3 regions of the Tepidibacter sp. Z1-5 genome follow, and region 3 is predicted to be linked to each of the others. Evidence: riboswitches for the same ligand, from Rfam matches in the RefSeq annotation. Region 3 holds a riboswitch; each other region holds the start of a gene.
The links. Region 3 has a riboswitch for glycine ahead of WJW32_RS13520 (alanine/glycine:cation symporter family protein). Riboswitches for the same ligand answer to the same signal wherever they lie in the genome.

Region 1 (5,110 bases), on a different contig from region 3:
ATAGGATACAAACATAAAGGTATAAAAATCAAAATAGAAAATGATATTCCTATATCTCGAGGACTTGGAAGTAGTGCATCTTGTGTACTAGGAGGAATAATTGCAGCTAATAAAATAGCTGGTAGCAAATTAAATAAAGATGAAATATTAAAAATCGCATCAGAAATTGAAGGTCATCCAGATAACGTAGCACCTGCACTACTCGGAGGAATGGTTACTTCTATTAAGGAAGAAACTGACATATATTGCAGTAAAATAAATATCCCAAAAGGATTAAAGTTTTGTGCACTAATACCTGACTTTAAATTATCTACAGAAAAATCAAGAGCAGTTTTACCAAGTGAAATACCTTATAAAGATGGTGTTTTTAATGTAGGAAGAGTTTCTCTTATGGTATCTGCTTTAATTAACGGTCAATTTGATTTGATTAAACTTGCATGTAAAGATAACCTTCATCAAAAGTATAGAGGAAGCTTAATTAAAGACTATGATAATATAATAAAAAAATGTGAAAATTTAAACAGTGTAGGAGTATTTTTAAGCGGTGCTGGTCCAACTATAATGGCGATGATTAAAGAAGATGATATAAGTTTTTATGATAAAATTAAAGAATATACTTCTACTTTAGATAATACTTGGAATATAAAAGAACTCAATATAGACAATAATGAAATAGATATATACAAATAAACTCGATGGATCAAATCCATCGAGTTTTATTTTTTAAGATGCTTGTTTTTGTTTTTTCAATTCATCGAAATACATCTTAGTTTCTGCAGATATAACTCCACTAAGTCCTATTATGGCTATAAGATTTGGTATAGCCATAAGTCCATTAACTATATCAGCTACTGTCCATATTAAGCTAAGCTTTAAGAAAGGACCTATAGCAACAAGGAATATAAATATATATTTATAAGGTTTTATTCCTTTAACTCCAAATAAATACTCAGTACATCTCTCTCCATAATAATTCCAACCAAGTATAGTAGTAAAAGCAAAGAATATAAGTCCTATAGTAACTATTAATTCTCCAACTATAGGCATAGTAGGAAGTCCAGCTCTAAATGCAGCAGTTGTAGCAGCAGCACCTTCAACATTTGGATTACTCCACATACCCGTAAGAACTAAAGTTAAACCTGTCATTGTACATACTATTATAGTATCAAAGAATGTACCTGTCATCTGAACTAAACCTTGTCTTACGCAAGAATTAGTCTTAGCAGCAGCTGCAGCTATAGGAGCAGAACCAAGTCCTGATTCATTTGAGAATACACCTCTTGATACCCCACTCTTTAGTGCAAGTGCAACTGTTGATCCTGCAAATCCACCAGCCGCAGCTGTTGGGCTAAAAGCACTTTTAATTATAATACTTATTGTCTCAGGAATTTGACCTGCATTTAACAAAAGTATTATTAATGTACAAATTATATATGATACAGCCATAAAAGGAACTATAACCTGCGAAACCTTCGCTATACTCTTTATTCCTCCAAGAGTAACCATAGCAACAAATACAGTAAGTATTATTCCTGTTAATATAACCGGAACATTAAAAGCTATCTCAACAGCTGATGTTATAGAATTTACTTGTGCAAATGTTCCTATACCAAAGAAAGCAACACCTATTCCAAATACAGCAAAACATTTTGCAAGAAACTTATTTTTTAATCCTCTCTCAATATAATACATAGGGCCTCCTGACATCTGCCCATTATCATCTACAACTCTATATTTAACTGCTAAAAGTGATTCTGCATATTTTGTAGCCATACCAAAAAATGCAGCTACCCACATCCAAAATAAAGCTCCAGGTCCTCCAAGTCTTATTGCCGTAGCAACCCCGACTATATTTCCTGTACCTATAGTGGCTGATAAAGCTGTACATACAGCTGCAAAAGCAGATACATCACCTTTTGCCTTCATGTCTTTTGCTTCAGGATCTTCAGAAAAAAGATATTTAAGTGCTAATGGAAGTTTGAATATTTGTAAAAAACCTAGTTTAAATGATAAGTAGATACCCGTACCAACGAGTAATATGAGAAGTGGTGGTCCCCATATAAAAGAATTGATAGATTGTGCAACTTGATTAATTTGATTCATAACATTTACCTCCTGCTTTTATTATTGTAACTTAATTTTAAAAAGCGGGGAAAAAATTTCCCTGTCCTTTTACCTGAGAGTTTCACATACATAATTAAATGTAGTTTGCTCCTTCGGTGCTCCGTAGAGTCTCTCCAGAGATTTGTCCAACAACGGTCCTTTTACCTGAAAGATTTACTTCTTCGGTGATATTGCGCTCTCCCGCTGCCTTCATCCAAAACATCTATTAAATTTTTGTTTGTCTTATTAAGAAAGTATTATATTATTTTCATTTTGAATTGTCAATAATATAATACTTTGTTTTTTTGTAATACACTTTAATTATCAAATCGATTTATCTGAAACAATCTCATATCCTGATCTTTTTCATTATAATATAATTTACTCAACATAATACCACCTAAGATAGCAAATAATATTCCATTAGCTCCATACCCTAGACAATACCATAGATTCTCATGTTTTTTATCAGGTCCAATATATCCCAAGTTATCTTTAGTCGTTTCAAAACATCCACAGTATTTATACTCCACCTCTATATCATCTATATATTTAAACATAGATTTAAGCCTTTGTTCTAAAATAGAATATTTTGCACAAGCTATATCCTCATTTTCTATTTCTTTAAACTCCACATCTTCTCCACCTATAATCAACCTGTTGTCTTTTGTAGTTCTAAGGTAATTGTATGGATCCGAATTATCTCTAATCAATACTCTATCTTTCCACCCTATAATCTCTTTGACTGGTTTAGTAGCTATATTAAATGTATTATACTTAGTTCCAAAATTTTCATTCGTAAACAAGCTAGTATTATACCCTGTAGCAACAATTACTTTTTTTGCCCTAATCTTATATCCGTAAGATGTATGAACAGTTACCCCTTTATTTAAATATTCTATTTTTTTCGCCTCAGTATTTTCATACACAAGGGCACCTTTTTTCATACTCACTTCAAGAAGGTGATTAGTAAATTTATATGGATCAATCTCAGCTCCTCCTTCTTTTGACAATAGTCCAGCCTTTAAGTCAAAATTATACAGATTATCTGACTCATCTATATATTCAACATTAAATCCATTCTCTTTTCTAAATTTATACTCTTCTTTAATACCATTTTTTTCAAGGTTTTTAGCTGTATAAAGTAATGTATCTCTCTTTATGTAATCACACTTATTACCATATTCATCTACGAATTTTTCTATTTCTTTTAAAGCACACAGTCCAAGTTCGTATGCTCTTACAATATCTTTGCTTTCAATAGTCTCTCTAAGTTCAGATGCATTTTCATCTAATTCATATTGTAAAAGAGATGTTGTAACACTAGTACTTCCATGAGCTATTCTACCTTTTTCAATCACTACAGATTTTATATTATTTTTAGACATATAATAAGAGCATATACTTCCAGTTACTCCACCACCTACAATTATTACGTCAGTTTCTAAATCCTCCGTTAAATACGGGTATTGATTATTGATATTATTTATACTAGTAAATATAGGTTTTCCTTTTACATATTCCTGCATTAATTTCACTCCTAACTATCTATATTTTTATACAGATAGTTTAACCTTAGAATTTAATTTCAATTCTAAAAAAGTATCTATAATACATATAAATACTTTATACTTGTATATATTTATTTAATAATTTTTTTACTTCACTATTATAGTTTTCATATATGATGAAACTTATATTCTTTTCATCTAACTTAAGTTCTTCCTCTATTCTTTTAGTAATAGTACACCCTCCCCAATCTGTATTACCTAAAACATTAATTTGAATATTTTCATCTTTATATACTGATGATCTAAAGCTTACACCTGGATCACTTCCCATAATACAATACTTATAAATTCTTTCTTCCTTTTTTACAATCCATACACCAAAACCATAGTACCAACCATCTGCACAATTTGCTTGCGGTGTTAATAGTTTTTCAGTAATATCCTTGTCTAATATTTTATTATCAAATAAAACTTTCCAAATTTTTGTCATATGTAAAGCTGTAACAAATGCTCCTCCATCAGGACCTCCTATAATAGGTATAGAATACATATTTGTTCTCCATGTATTATTTTCTTCATCTTCAATATAACCATATGCACATCTTTCTGGTAATTTATCCAGTGAAAAATAGCCTGAATCATCCATATTACATATCTTAAATATATTTTTTTGTATATAATCTTGGAATTTCATTCCTGTCTGCTGTTCAATTATCAATCCTAACAGTATGTATCCAGCATTATTATAATCAAATTTGTCCCCTGGAGAAAATTTCATTTTTTAATTCATATATTTAGTGTATACTATTTGAATGGAATAATCTGATAATCATTGTATTAAATACAATAAAAAATAAAATAGGAGTTGGTTCAATGAATAATAAGACAGCATTATTGATTGTAGATGTACAAGTTGCAATGTTTTCATATGAAGATGCTAAGTTGTACAACTGTGAAAAAGTATTAGATAATATCTATAAGTTATTACAAAAAGCTCGTTCAACTAATACTCCAGTAATATTTGTTCAACATACTGGAAAATATGATGATGAGTTCGGCAGAGGAAAATCAACTTGGAAAATACACCCTAGAGTCGAACCATTAGAATCAGAAACAATTGTAGAGAAAAAGACATGGGATTCTTTCTACCAAACAGTTCTAAATGATGTATTGAAAAAACAAGAAATTAGCAAATTAGTTATTGCTGGTATGCAAACAGAATTTTGTATAGATACTACTTGTAGAAGGGCATTTAGTATGGGGTATGAAAATATTTTAGTTAAAGATGCCCATAGCACTTTCGATAGTAAAGTATTGAGTTCTTCTCAAATTATAGAGCACCACAACAATATTTTAGGTGAAAGATTTGTAGAACTGAAGACTACTAATGAAATAGATTTCAGTTGAATTTCAACAAATTTATTTCGCGAGAAATTCAAAAATCCCTATTTATAGGGATTTTTTTAATATTATTTAATAAAACTATTTTTTAGTAT
Region 2 (5,110 bases), on a different contig from region 3:
TGTGCTGCAACTGGAGCAACACTGCATTTAGTAAGACCTCTTGGGTTTTCTATGGATAACAAATATTTAAAAAGAGCAGGACTAGATTATTGGGATTTAGCAGATGTTCAGTACTATGATAGCTTTGATGAGCTTAAAGAGAACAATAAAAACGCTAAGTTTTTTTATTCTACAACGAAAACTAATCAAAATCATAGTGATGTAAAATATGAGAAAGGCTGTTTTATAGTATTTGGAAAAGAGACTAAAGGTCTTCCTGTAGATTTACTTAATGATAATAAAGAAACATGTATAAGAGTGCCAATGAGAGATATAGAAAGAGCTAGATCGTTAAACTTATCTAATTCTGTTGCTATAGTTGCTTATGAAGCATTAAGACAAATTGGTTATCCAGACATGAGATAAGGGGTGTGGAATATGGTAAAAATAGTTACAGATAGTGTATCTGATTTACCTAGAGAGTACATTGAAAAATACGATATAAGAGTTATGAATCTAAATATTATGTTTGGAGAAGAGACATACAAGGATAGAGTAGGAATAACTCCTAACGAAGTATTTAAAAGAATTAAAAATAATAATGAACTTCCTAAAACAAGTCAAGTAACTCCATTTGAATTTATACAGACATTTGATGAGCTAACCAATGAATCTAATGAAGTGTTAGCAATTTTAATGTCTTCTAAAATGAGTGGAACATATAATTCTGCTGTTATTGCGAAGAATGAACTTAGTGACAAAAAAATAGAAGTTATGGATTCTAAAGGAATAACATTAGGATATGGTCTAATAGTAATAGAAGCTGCTAAAATGGCTAAACAAGGAAAGTCACTTGATGATATAAAGGAAAGAATACAAGTTATGATAGATAACATGGAATATTTAATAGTATTTGATACATTAGAATATGCATATAAAGGTGGAAGGATAAGCAAAAGTCAGTACATGATATCTAACTTTTTAAATATAAAGCCTATAGTTACAATGAAAGATGGAGAAATAGTAGTAAAAGATAAGGTTAGAGGAAGAAAGAAAGTTATAAAGTGGTTAACTGATTATATAAAAAATAATAATATAGATATTACTGATAAGGTTATAGGCATTAATCATGTAAATGATTTAGATTATCTAGAAAAGCTGAAGACTGACCTAATTAAAGAATTTAATCCAAAAGATATAATAGTTTCAGATGTTGGTTGTACTGTAGCAGTATATTCAGGGTTAAGTGCTATAGCTATCTATTTTGAAAAGGGGGCGTAATATGAGTATAAAAATAATAACAGATAGTTTGTCAGATTTACCAAAAGATTTGATAAAAAAGTTTGACATTGAAGTGCTTCCTCTTACGGTTATATTTGAAGATACAGAATATAGAGACGGTATAGATTTAACTAGCGAGGAATTTTATAAAAAGCTGAAGGAAAGCTCATCAATTCCTAAAACTAGTCAAATTACACCTGCTAAATTTAAAGAGGTTTTTGAAAAGTATTTAAGTACACATGAACATATAATTTATATATCTGGCTCTTCTAGAGCAACTGGTACATATCAATCATCTATTATAGCTAAAGATTTACTTGAAAATGATAATATATACATATTTGATACTATGGCTTTGTCATTTGGATGTGGTATTATGGTTTTAAAAGCAGCTGAAATGGCTAAAGAAGAAAAAGATGTTCAAGAAATTCTATTAGAATTAGAAAATATGAAAAATAGTGTGGATCATATATTTACAGTTGATACATTGGAATACCTTCAAAAAGGAGGAAGAATTTCATCCACTAAGGCAGCTATAGGAACTATATTAAATATAAAACCTATACTTACTGTTGAAGAAGGTCTTGTTTCTCAACTTGATCAAGTTAGAGGTAAGAAAAAAGTTATATCTAAGATGATAGAAATAGCTAAAAAAAGAAGTAATAATATACAAAATCAGATTATAGGTGTAAGTCATGCTGAAAATGAAGAATTATTAGATGAATTTAAAAGAGTTATAAAAGAAGAATTAAAACCTAAGGATATAATCGTTACAAATATAGGATCAGCCATAGGAACACATGCAGGTCCAGGAACTATAGCAATATTTTATATGAAATAATATAAAAAAGACTCTCAAAGTATTGAGAGTTTTTTTGTTAAGAGGATCATATAATTTTAAATTAAAATGGATTGTTGTCAAAAAATAATCATAATTGCAAAATGTCGAAATGTTTTGAAAAAATACTGTAATATCTATTGATAAAGTTATAACTTTTATTTATAATGTACTTAAGAGATATAAAAAAATTAAATAGTTGCTGGAAGAAGAATAAGGGAGAGAGCTAAACGCCGCCGAAGGGACAAGTTTTATTTTAACCTAAAAAATGAAATGAAATTCTCAGGCAAAAGGACCTTATTTAGACAGAACTCTGGATAAAACAGAGAAGTGAACTCGTAGGGTATCACTTCTCTTTTTTTATACGCATATTATACAGAAAATTCTGAAATATATTTTATATAGGAGATGATGTATATGAAGATAATCACTAATAATTCATTAGTATTACAAAAATTTGATGATATATATGAAGTAGAGTATATAGATGGAGATTTTATGGAAATACTAACTACTTGTAGGGATTATATACATAACAAATATAAATTATTGACACATCCATTGGCTGGAAGTATAAAGCCAAATGAAACACCATATAAAACCATAATGATAGATGATGTAGATAAATTAGATACCGAATCGCTTTTGCTTATCGAAAAAGCTATAAACACTACTAAAAAATTTCAAAACAATTTTAAAACACCATTGTGGATAGATACAGTATTAGAAGATTTTAAAGTTATAGACCTAGATCTAATAAACAATGTTATAGAAACTGTTAATTATTACGTTAAGTAAAAATGTATATGTTACCTTAAAGTTAAAAGTTCTAAAACTTCATCTAAATTAATTTTTGCTTTATATAAAAAAAGAAATAAAATTTTTATAAAACAATGCTAAAAATTTAACAAATCGTAATGAAGAATAACTCAGTTTGTTTATATTAGCAAAAACTTGCTAATAATAAATATAAATTATATGCAAAAATTTGAAAAGGAGGTAGTTTTATGTTATCACTGGATAAAAATATATTTGAAACAGAAGTTCTGCAAGCACAAGGGTATATTTTAGTGGATTTTTGGAGTGAAGGATGTGAACCTTGTAAAGCTTTAATGCCAGATGTTGAAAAATTATCTGAGGAATATGCTGATAAAATCAAATTTTGCAAGTTAGATACAACCAAAGCTAGAAGACTTGCTATAAAGCAAAAGGTTCTAGGTCTTCCAACCATAGCTTTATACAAAGATGGTGAAAAGATAGAAGAAGTTACAAAAGATGATGCTACTAAAGAAAATATAGAAAATATGATAAAGAAGTATTTGTAAGTTTTTAAAGACTAAAATTGAATGAAACAAATTTATTTTTAGTCTTTTAAATAAAAAGGGAGGTGACATTATGCGTCTAGAGTTAGGAAATATCTTCATTAAGGATCTAAAATTTGATAATAAAACTAAGGTTGAGGATGGAATATTATACGTAAATAAAGATGAGATGATCAAAGAAATTGGAGCAGATGAGCATATAAAGTCAATTGAAATTGAGATTGCTCGTCCGGGAGAAAGTGTAAGAATAACTCCAGTTAAAGACGTTATAGAACCAAGAGTTAAGGTTGAGGGTCCAGGAGGAATATTCCCTGGAGTATTGTCAAAGGTAGATACTGTAGGAAGTGGAAAAACTCATGTGCTTAAAGGAGCTGCTATTGTTACTACTGGTAAAATAGTAGGATTCCAAGAAGGTATAGTCGATATGTCTGGTCCAGGAGCTGAATATACTCCTTTTTCAAAATTATTAAATCTAGTAATTACAGCTGAGCCTGTAGAGGGATTAAAACAACATGAGCATGAAAAAGCTGTTCGTATGGTTGGATTTAAAGCTGCAGCATACTTAGGTGAAGCTGGTAGAGATGTTGAACCAGATGAAACTAAAGTTTATGAAACTGAGCCTTTACTTGAATCAGTTAAAAAATATCCAGACCTTCCAAAGGTAGGATATGTATATATGCTTCAAACACAAGGATTACTTCATGATACATATGTATATGGAGTTGATGCAAAGAAAATAGTTCCAACTATACTATATCCAACAGAAATAATGGATGGAGCAATAGTAAGTGGAAATTGTGTATCGGCTTGCGATAAAAACCCTACTTATGTACATGTTAATAACTCTATAGTACATGATTTATATGAAAAGCATGGAAAAGAAATAAATTTTGTAGGTATTATTATAACTAATGAAAACGTTTATCTTGCGGATAAAGAGAGATCTTCAAATTGGACTGCTAAATTATGTAATTATTTAGGATTAGATGGTGCAATAGTTTCTCAAGAAGGATTTGGAAATCCTGATACAGATCTTATAATGAACTGTAAGAAAATTGAAGGCCAAGGAGTAAAGACTGTTATTGTAACAGATGAATACGCAGGAAGAGATGGAGCGTCTCAGTCATTAGCAGATGCAGATTCTAAAGCGGATGCAGTTGTTACAGGAGGAAATGCAAATCAAGTAATAGTTTTACCCCCAATGGAAAAAGTTATAGGACATGTTGAATTTGTAGATACAATAGCTGGTGGATTTGATGGAAGTTTAAGAAATGATGGAAGTATAGAAGTAGAAATTCAAGCTATAACAGGTGCTACAAATGAAACGGGATTTGGATACTTAACTACTAAAGGATATTAGAAGAGAGGGTGAATATAATGGGATTTTATGATGCTAAAAAAGTTATTATAATTGGCGATAGAGATGGTATACCAGGCCCTGCTATGGAAGAGTGCTTAAAAGGCACTGGAGCAGAGGTTGTATTTTCATCAACAGAGTGTTTTGTCTGAACTGCTGCAGGAGCGATGGACCTTGAGAATCAACAACGAGTTAAGGATTTAACTGAAAAGCATGGAGCTGAAAACATCGTTGTTCTTTTAGGTGCCGCTGAAGCTGAAGCTGCTGGTCTAGCAGCTGAAACAGTAACTGCAGGAGATCCAACTTTTGCAGGACCACTTGCAGGTATTGAAC
Region 3 (5,110 bases):
TCCATGCCTGATACATTCTTAAATATTTCTTCTATTTTAGCTTTATCTACCTTACCATTAGTATTTCCTTCTAAGAATGCTTTAGCGTACTCAACTCCGCTTTCAACAAACATCATATTAACAGGAACTGGCCATGTAGAGAATCTACCTGTTCCACCTTTTTCAGCTATCTTAGATTTAATTTCTCCAACTACATAATCAATATCACCTTTTTTATCATCAGGTATTTGAATTCCTAATGCTCCTGGGAATGCATGGTATGGAGATGGACAACATGGTTGTGGATATATAGCACCTTGTTCTAAGGCAGCTTTTATAAGTGGCTCTTGCATAGAACAGTTAGTACTAAAGAATGCTGTATCTTTTCCAAGCTCAGCAACTTTTCTTGGAACATCTTCTAATATAAATTGCTGTGCTCCAGGAACACCTGCATCTCCTGTTGGATCTGGAGCTGTTGCATCTACAAAATCCATATTTAACTTTTTGCAAGTTTCTCTAAGTAAATCTCTTCTCATGGCAAGTAATTGATACGACATATGTCTTGGGAAAGAATAGTGAACAAGTTTTGTAGCACCCATTTTTTTAGCTTGTTCTGCTATAGTAGTTCCCATTCCAAGTTCATCTGCTTGAAATACTACATCAGCTTTTGATGCTATCATATCTGGATCTTCTCCTGGAACACCAACTATGAATAGCATATCTGGTCTTATTTCTCTAGCCTTATCTATAGCTGCTGATACCCCTGGTATACCTTGAACTATAACAATCGCTTTAACTTCTGGATCTGTTGCCATGCTCATAACATTTGCTATAGTTGTTTCTTGTTCTTTCATAAAGTTATCAGGATATGTTTGAAGAACTATCATATCACCATATTTTTTCTTCATTTTTTCTGCTGCTCTATACTCCTCTTCACCTTGAGATACTGTGCCTGTCATAATTCCAATTTTAAAACCTTCTTTTTTTTCAGCTACTTGACCACAGCCAACAAGTCCTATAATCATAACTGTTGCCATAAATATGGCTAAAATCTTCTTAATCATTTTTAACCCCCTTTTAATTTGTTAATATATAGATATGCATGTACTATATGTTTTAATGCATATTATATTAATAATTCCAATTAAATTTATGAAATGCAACACTTAATTGAATATTCAACATATGAATTATTCTTTTTTTGAAATTTTTCTGTTTTGCAACTAATTTTTGGGGAATAATATATTAGGTAATATTTTTATTATTTATTTAGAAAGGGGATTTTTATGTCTAAAAAAGATTTATTAGAAAAAGGAGCTGTCCTTCAAAGAGACAAAGAAACTTATGCAATAGCACCACATCTACCTGGAGGAATTATATCAACTGACACCTTAAGAAAAATTGCAGATACTGCTGATAAATACAATGCACAGGCAGTAAAAGTAACATCATCTCAGAGAATAGCAATTGTAGGTCTTAAAGAAGATGATATAGATAATGCCTGGGAAGATTTAGAAATGAAGCCAGGGGCTGCTATAGGACTTTGTGTACGAAGTGTTAAGTTCTGTCCTGGAACAACATTTTGTAAAAGAGGACAACAAGATTCAGTAGGAGTAGGTATGAAATTAGATGAACTATATCACGGAATGAATCTTCCAAATAAGCTTAAAATAGGGGTTAGCGGATGTCCAAATTCATGTGCAGATAATCATTTTAGAGATATTGGTATAATGGGTACGCCTAAAGGATTCAGGATTCAAGTTGGAGGAAAAGGAGGCTTAAAGCCTAGATTAAGCAATACTTTATTTGAACATGTTGATGAAGATGAAGTATTCAAAATAATAGATAAGGTAGTCAAGGTATACTCTAAGAATGCACTAAAACATGAGAGATTAGGATCATATATAGATAGAGTTGGATTTGAAGAATTTAAAAAGGAAATAGAATAGCAAAAAAGACCCCGTACGGGGTCTTTTTATTATTTAGTAACGTTATGGTTAGTATTTTCCCAAAACTCTGCATTTTCTATACCATGTTTTTTTGAATTGAATACAGGGTCTTTTCCTTCTGCCATTTGGTCTTCATAGTCTTTAAGTGCTATAAGAGCAGGTTTTGCCATTATAAGTATTGCTATAACATTTAACCAAGCCATTGTTCCAACACCTACGTCTCCTAAAGCCCATGCTAAATTTGCAGTTCTTATAGCTCCATAAAAAGTAGTTAAAAGCATTGCAAATCTTAAAACATTTATTAATGATTTGTTATTACTTTTTCTAATTAAATAAGCAACATTAGTTTCAGCAATATAATAATATGCCATTAAAGTAGTAAAAGCAAAGAAGAATAAAGCTATCGCAACAAATGCACTACCAAAAGATGGGAACAATGTTTCAACAGCTCTTTGTGTATATATAGGACCTATTTCAACATCTCCTAAATTATTAGCTATAAATCCTCCAGCTCCATCATAAATGTTGTACATACCAGTAATTAAAATCATAAATCCAGTAGCTGAACAAACGAATAAAGTATCTATATATACTGAAAATGCTTGAACTAATCCTTGCTTTGCAGGATGTGAAACTTCAGCCGCTGCTGCTGCATGTGGGCTAGTTCCTTGACCCGCCTCATTTGAATAAATACCACGCTTAACTCCCCAAGAAATAGCAAGACCTAGTATACCAGCAAATGCAGGCTGTGCTCCAAATGCACTCTTAAATACTAATACTATAACTGATGGTAATTGAGATATATTTACAATTATTATGATAAGTGCAACCAATATATAACCAGTAGCCATAACAGGTACTATTATTTCAGCTGCTTTACTTATACGCTTAACTCCACCAAATATTATAAGTCCTAAAAATACAACTAGTATTATTCCTGTCACTATAGGATTTATTCCAAATGCATTATTAAGTCCTGCTGCTATACTATTAGACTGAACTCCTGGTAAGAAAAATCCCATTGCTATTATAGTTGCAACTACAAATATAGTAGCATACCATTTATTATTCATTCCCTTTTCTATATAATATGCTGGTCCTCCACGATACTCTCCATCTTGTTCAACCTTATATATTTGAGCTAAAGTAGCCTCAACATAAGCTGAACCTGCTCCTAAAAATGCTATTATCCACATCCAAAATAGTGCTCCTGGTCCTCCCATGGCTATAGCAGTTGCAACACCCGCTATATTTCCAGTTCCTACACGACCCGATACAGATAGTGCAAATGCTTGGAACGAAGACACACCTTTTTCTGACGAGGATCCACCAAATAATAATCTTACCATATCCTTGATAAGTCTAACTTGTAAAAAACGAGTTCTGATAGAAAAGTATATCCCAGCTCCTAAACATAGAATAATAAGTGCTTTGCTCCAAATCAATCCATTTATAATGCCGACTATATGTTCCATATGATTCCTCCTTTTAAATTTTTTTGATTCTTTGATGCAAAAACAAAACTTGAAATTATAAAACATTGAAAAGTAAAACTGAAATCTTAAATGATAAGTAAAACAAAAAGATGTAAAGAAGAGAAATCAAAAAAGTCAAATCATAAAGATTTGACCTCTGGGATTTATTCCGATAAGAATAATCTCTGTCCTTTTACCTGAGAGTTTGACTAATATTTCTATTAGCTTTCCCCTTCGGTGCTCTCTATTGAGTCTCTCCAGAGGATCGTCTGATAACGCTTTTTCATTATCTTCATCCGAACTATTCAATTAATCTCTTTATACTTTAATATACAATTAAAGTCAATCAATTATTCTTAATTTTCTAATTATTTCAAATTTTCATAGCAAATTAAACTTTTTCCATTTTCAAACCAATGTTTTTTTAAACCCATTTGTTTTTTTGCAATCTTCTAAATATTATGTTTTTATTATTTATTGCCTTATAACCCAATATATTATAGAATTAATATGTTAAATTTTATTCTACTTAGGGGGTTTTTTATCTTGAATATAGCATTAATTGGAGCAGGAACAGGTGGCAAAAATATTATACAAGCAATAAACGATGTGGATTCTATAAATATATCTTTAGTTATAGATAGAAATTTAGATGCACCAGGTATAGTTCTTTGTAAAAATTTAGGTATAGATTATTCACAATCTATAGATGATTTAACTAATCACAATGTTGATATAATAATAGAAGCTACTGGAAATAATAACGTTATTAAATTATTACAAGAAAAATTTAGTCATAAATGCACTATAATAGATTCTACTGGAGCTCTTTTAGTAATGACTCTAGTAGATAGAAATATAGATACTCTATCTCAACTTAACAACCATATTTCCATAATTAGAAATACTTCAACTATAGTAAAAACTGAATTAGACGACATATCATTGTCAATAGATAATATGCATGGTATAAGCGATACACTTTTAAATTCTACTAAAACTTCTATAACACACATACAAGATACTGATAAAATAATAAAGTATGTAAATAAAATAGCTCATCAAACTAAAATACTAGGTATAAACGCTACTATAGAAGCTGCTAGAGCTGGTCAAGCTGGAAAAGGATTTTCTGTAGTTGCAAATGAAGTTCAAAAGCTCGCTACAAATAGTGAGGGATTTGCTAGAGAAATTAATGAAATACTTGGAAAAATAACAGATGAGATAAAAACCATATCTAATGAAGTAGATAAACTAAAAAATCTTTCAAAAGCTCAAACGGATTCTTCTAATAAAGTACAAGTTGCCGTTGATAAACTAATAACCGAAACTTCTATTTAAAATTCGCTTCATGCTAACGCATGGCTCATGTCGCCAACGAGCCCTCCGGGCTTCGTTGCTCAAAATAGTTGCAAGTGTAGATTTTTAATAAATGTTATCTATTAGATTCAAAATCATATAAGTTCCTTAGAAATTAAAAAATACGCCATGGCATGGCGTATTTTTTTAATCTAATATTTTAACATCAGTCATATGACTTCTCTTTCCAAGCTTTAAAACTTCTATACCTTTAGAAGTCTTAGTAGATTGAAGCTCTATATCCTTAGTATTTATAGTAGAGAATTTTTTATTATTTTTATAAAGTTCTAAATCAACATCATCCTTTATAAAAAGCATACGAACAAGTTCTGACTTATCAGAATAAGC

Region 1: linked by a shared signal. The riboswitch ahead of WJW32_RS06125 (alanine/glycine:cation symporter family protein) and the one ahead of WJW32_RS13520 (alanine/glycine:cation symporter family protein) in region 3 are both predicted to bind glycine.
Region 2: linked by a shared signal. The riboswitch ahead of WJW32_RS07765 (GrdX family protein) and the one ahead of WJW32_RS13520 (alanine/glycine:cation symporter family protein) in region 3 are both predicted to bind glycine.

The regions. Positions count from the first base shown of each region.
Region 1 is NZ_JBBMMD010000024.1:35,679-40,788, reverse strand. Features, by position in the region: gene thrB (homoserine kinase) at 1-690, shown strand, start outside; gene WJW32_RS06125 (alanine/glycine:cation symporter family protein) at 724-2,103, opposite strand; glycine riboswitch at 2,162-2,244, opposite strand; glycine riboswitch at 2,247-2,317, opposite strand; gene WJW32_RS06120 (NAD(P)/FAD-dependent oxidoreductase) at 2,421-3,632, opposite strand; gene WJW32_RS06115 (serine hydrolase domain-containing protein) at 3,730-4,392, opposite strand; gene WJW32_RS06110 (cysteine hydrolase family protein) at 4,488-5,021, shown strand.
Region 2 is NZ_JBBMMD010000035.1:93,131-98,240, reverse strand. Features, by position in the region: gene trmL (tRNA (uridine(34)/cytosine(34)/5-carboxymethylaminomethyluridine(34)-2'-O)-methyltransferase TrmL) at 1-405, shown strand, start outside; gene WJW32_RS07775 (DegV family protein) at 418-1,260, shown strand; gene WJW32_RS07770 (DegV family protein) at 1,262-2,101, shown strand; glycine riboswitch at 2,305-2,406, shown strand; gene WJW32_RS07765 (GrdX family protein) at 2,516-2,896, shown strand; gene trxA (thioredoxin TrxA) at 3,106-3,423, shown strand; gene WJW32_RS07755 (glycine/sarcosine/betaine reductase component B subunit) at 3,494-4,780, shown strand; gene grdA (glycine/sarcosine/betaine reductase complex selenoprotein A) at 4,798-5,110, shown strand, end outside.
Region 3 is NZ_JBBMMD010000077.1:12,162-17,271, reverse strand. Features, by position in the region: gene WJW32_RS13530 (DUF3798 domain-containing protein) at 1-1,043, opposite strand, end outside; gene WJW32_RS13525 (hypothetical protein) at 1,266-1,928, shown strand; gene WJW32_RS13520 (alanine/glycine:cation symporter family protein) at 1,958-3,403, opposite strand; glycine riboswitch at 3,579-3,674, opposite strand; gene WJW32_RS13515 (methyl-accepting chemotaxis protein) at 3,950-4,744, shown strand; gene WJW32_RS13510 (DNA gyrase subunit A) at 4,910-5,110, opposite strand, start outside.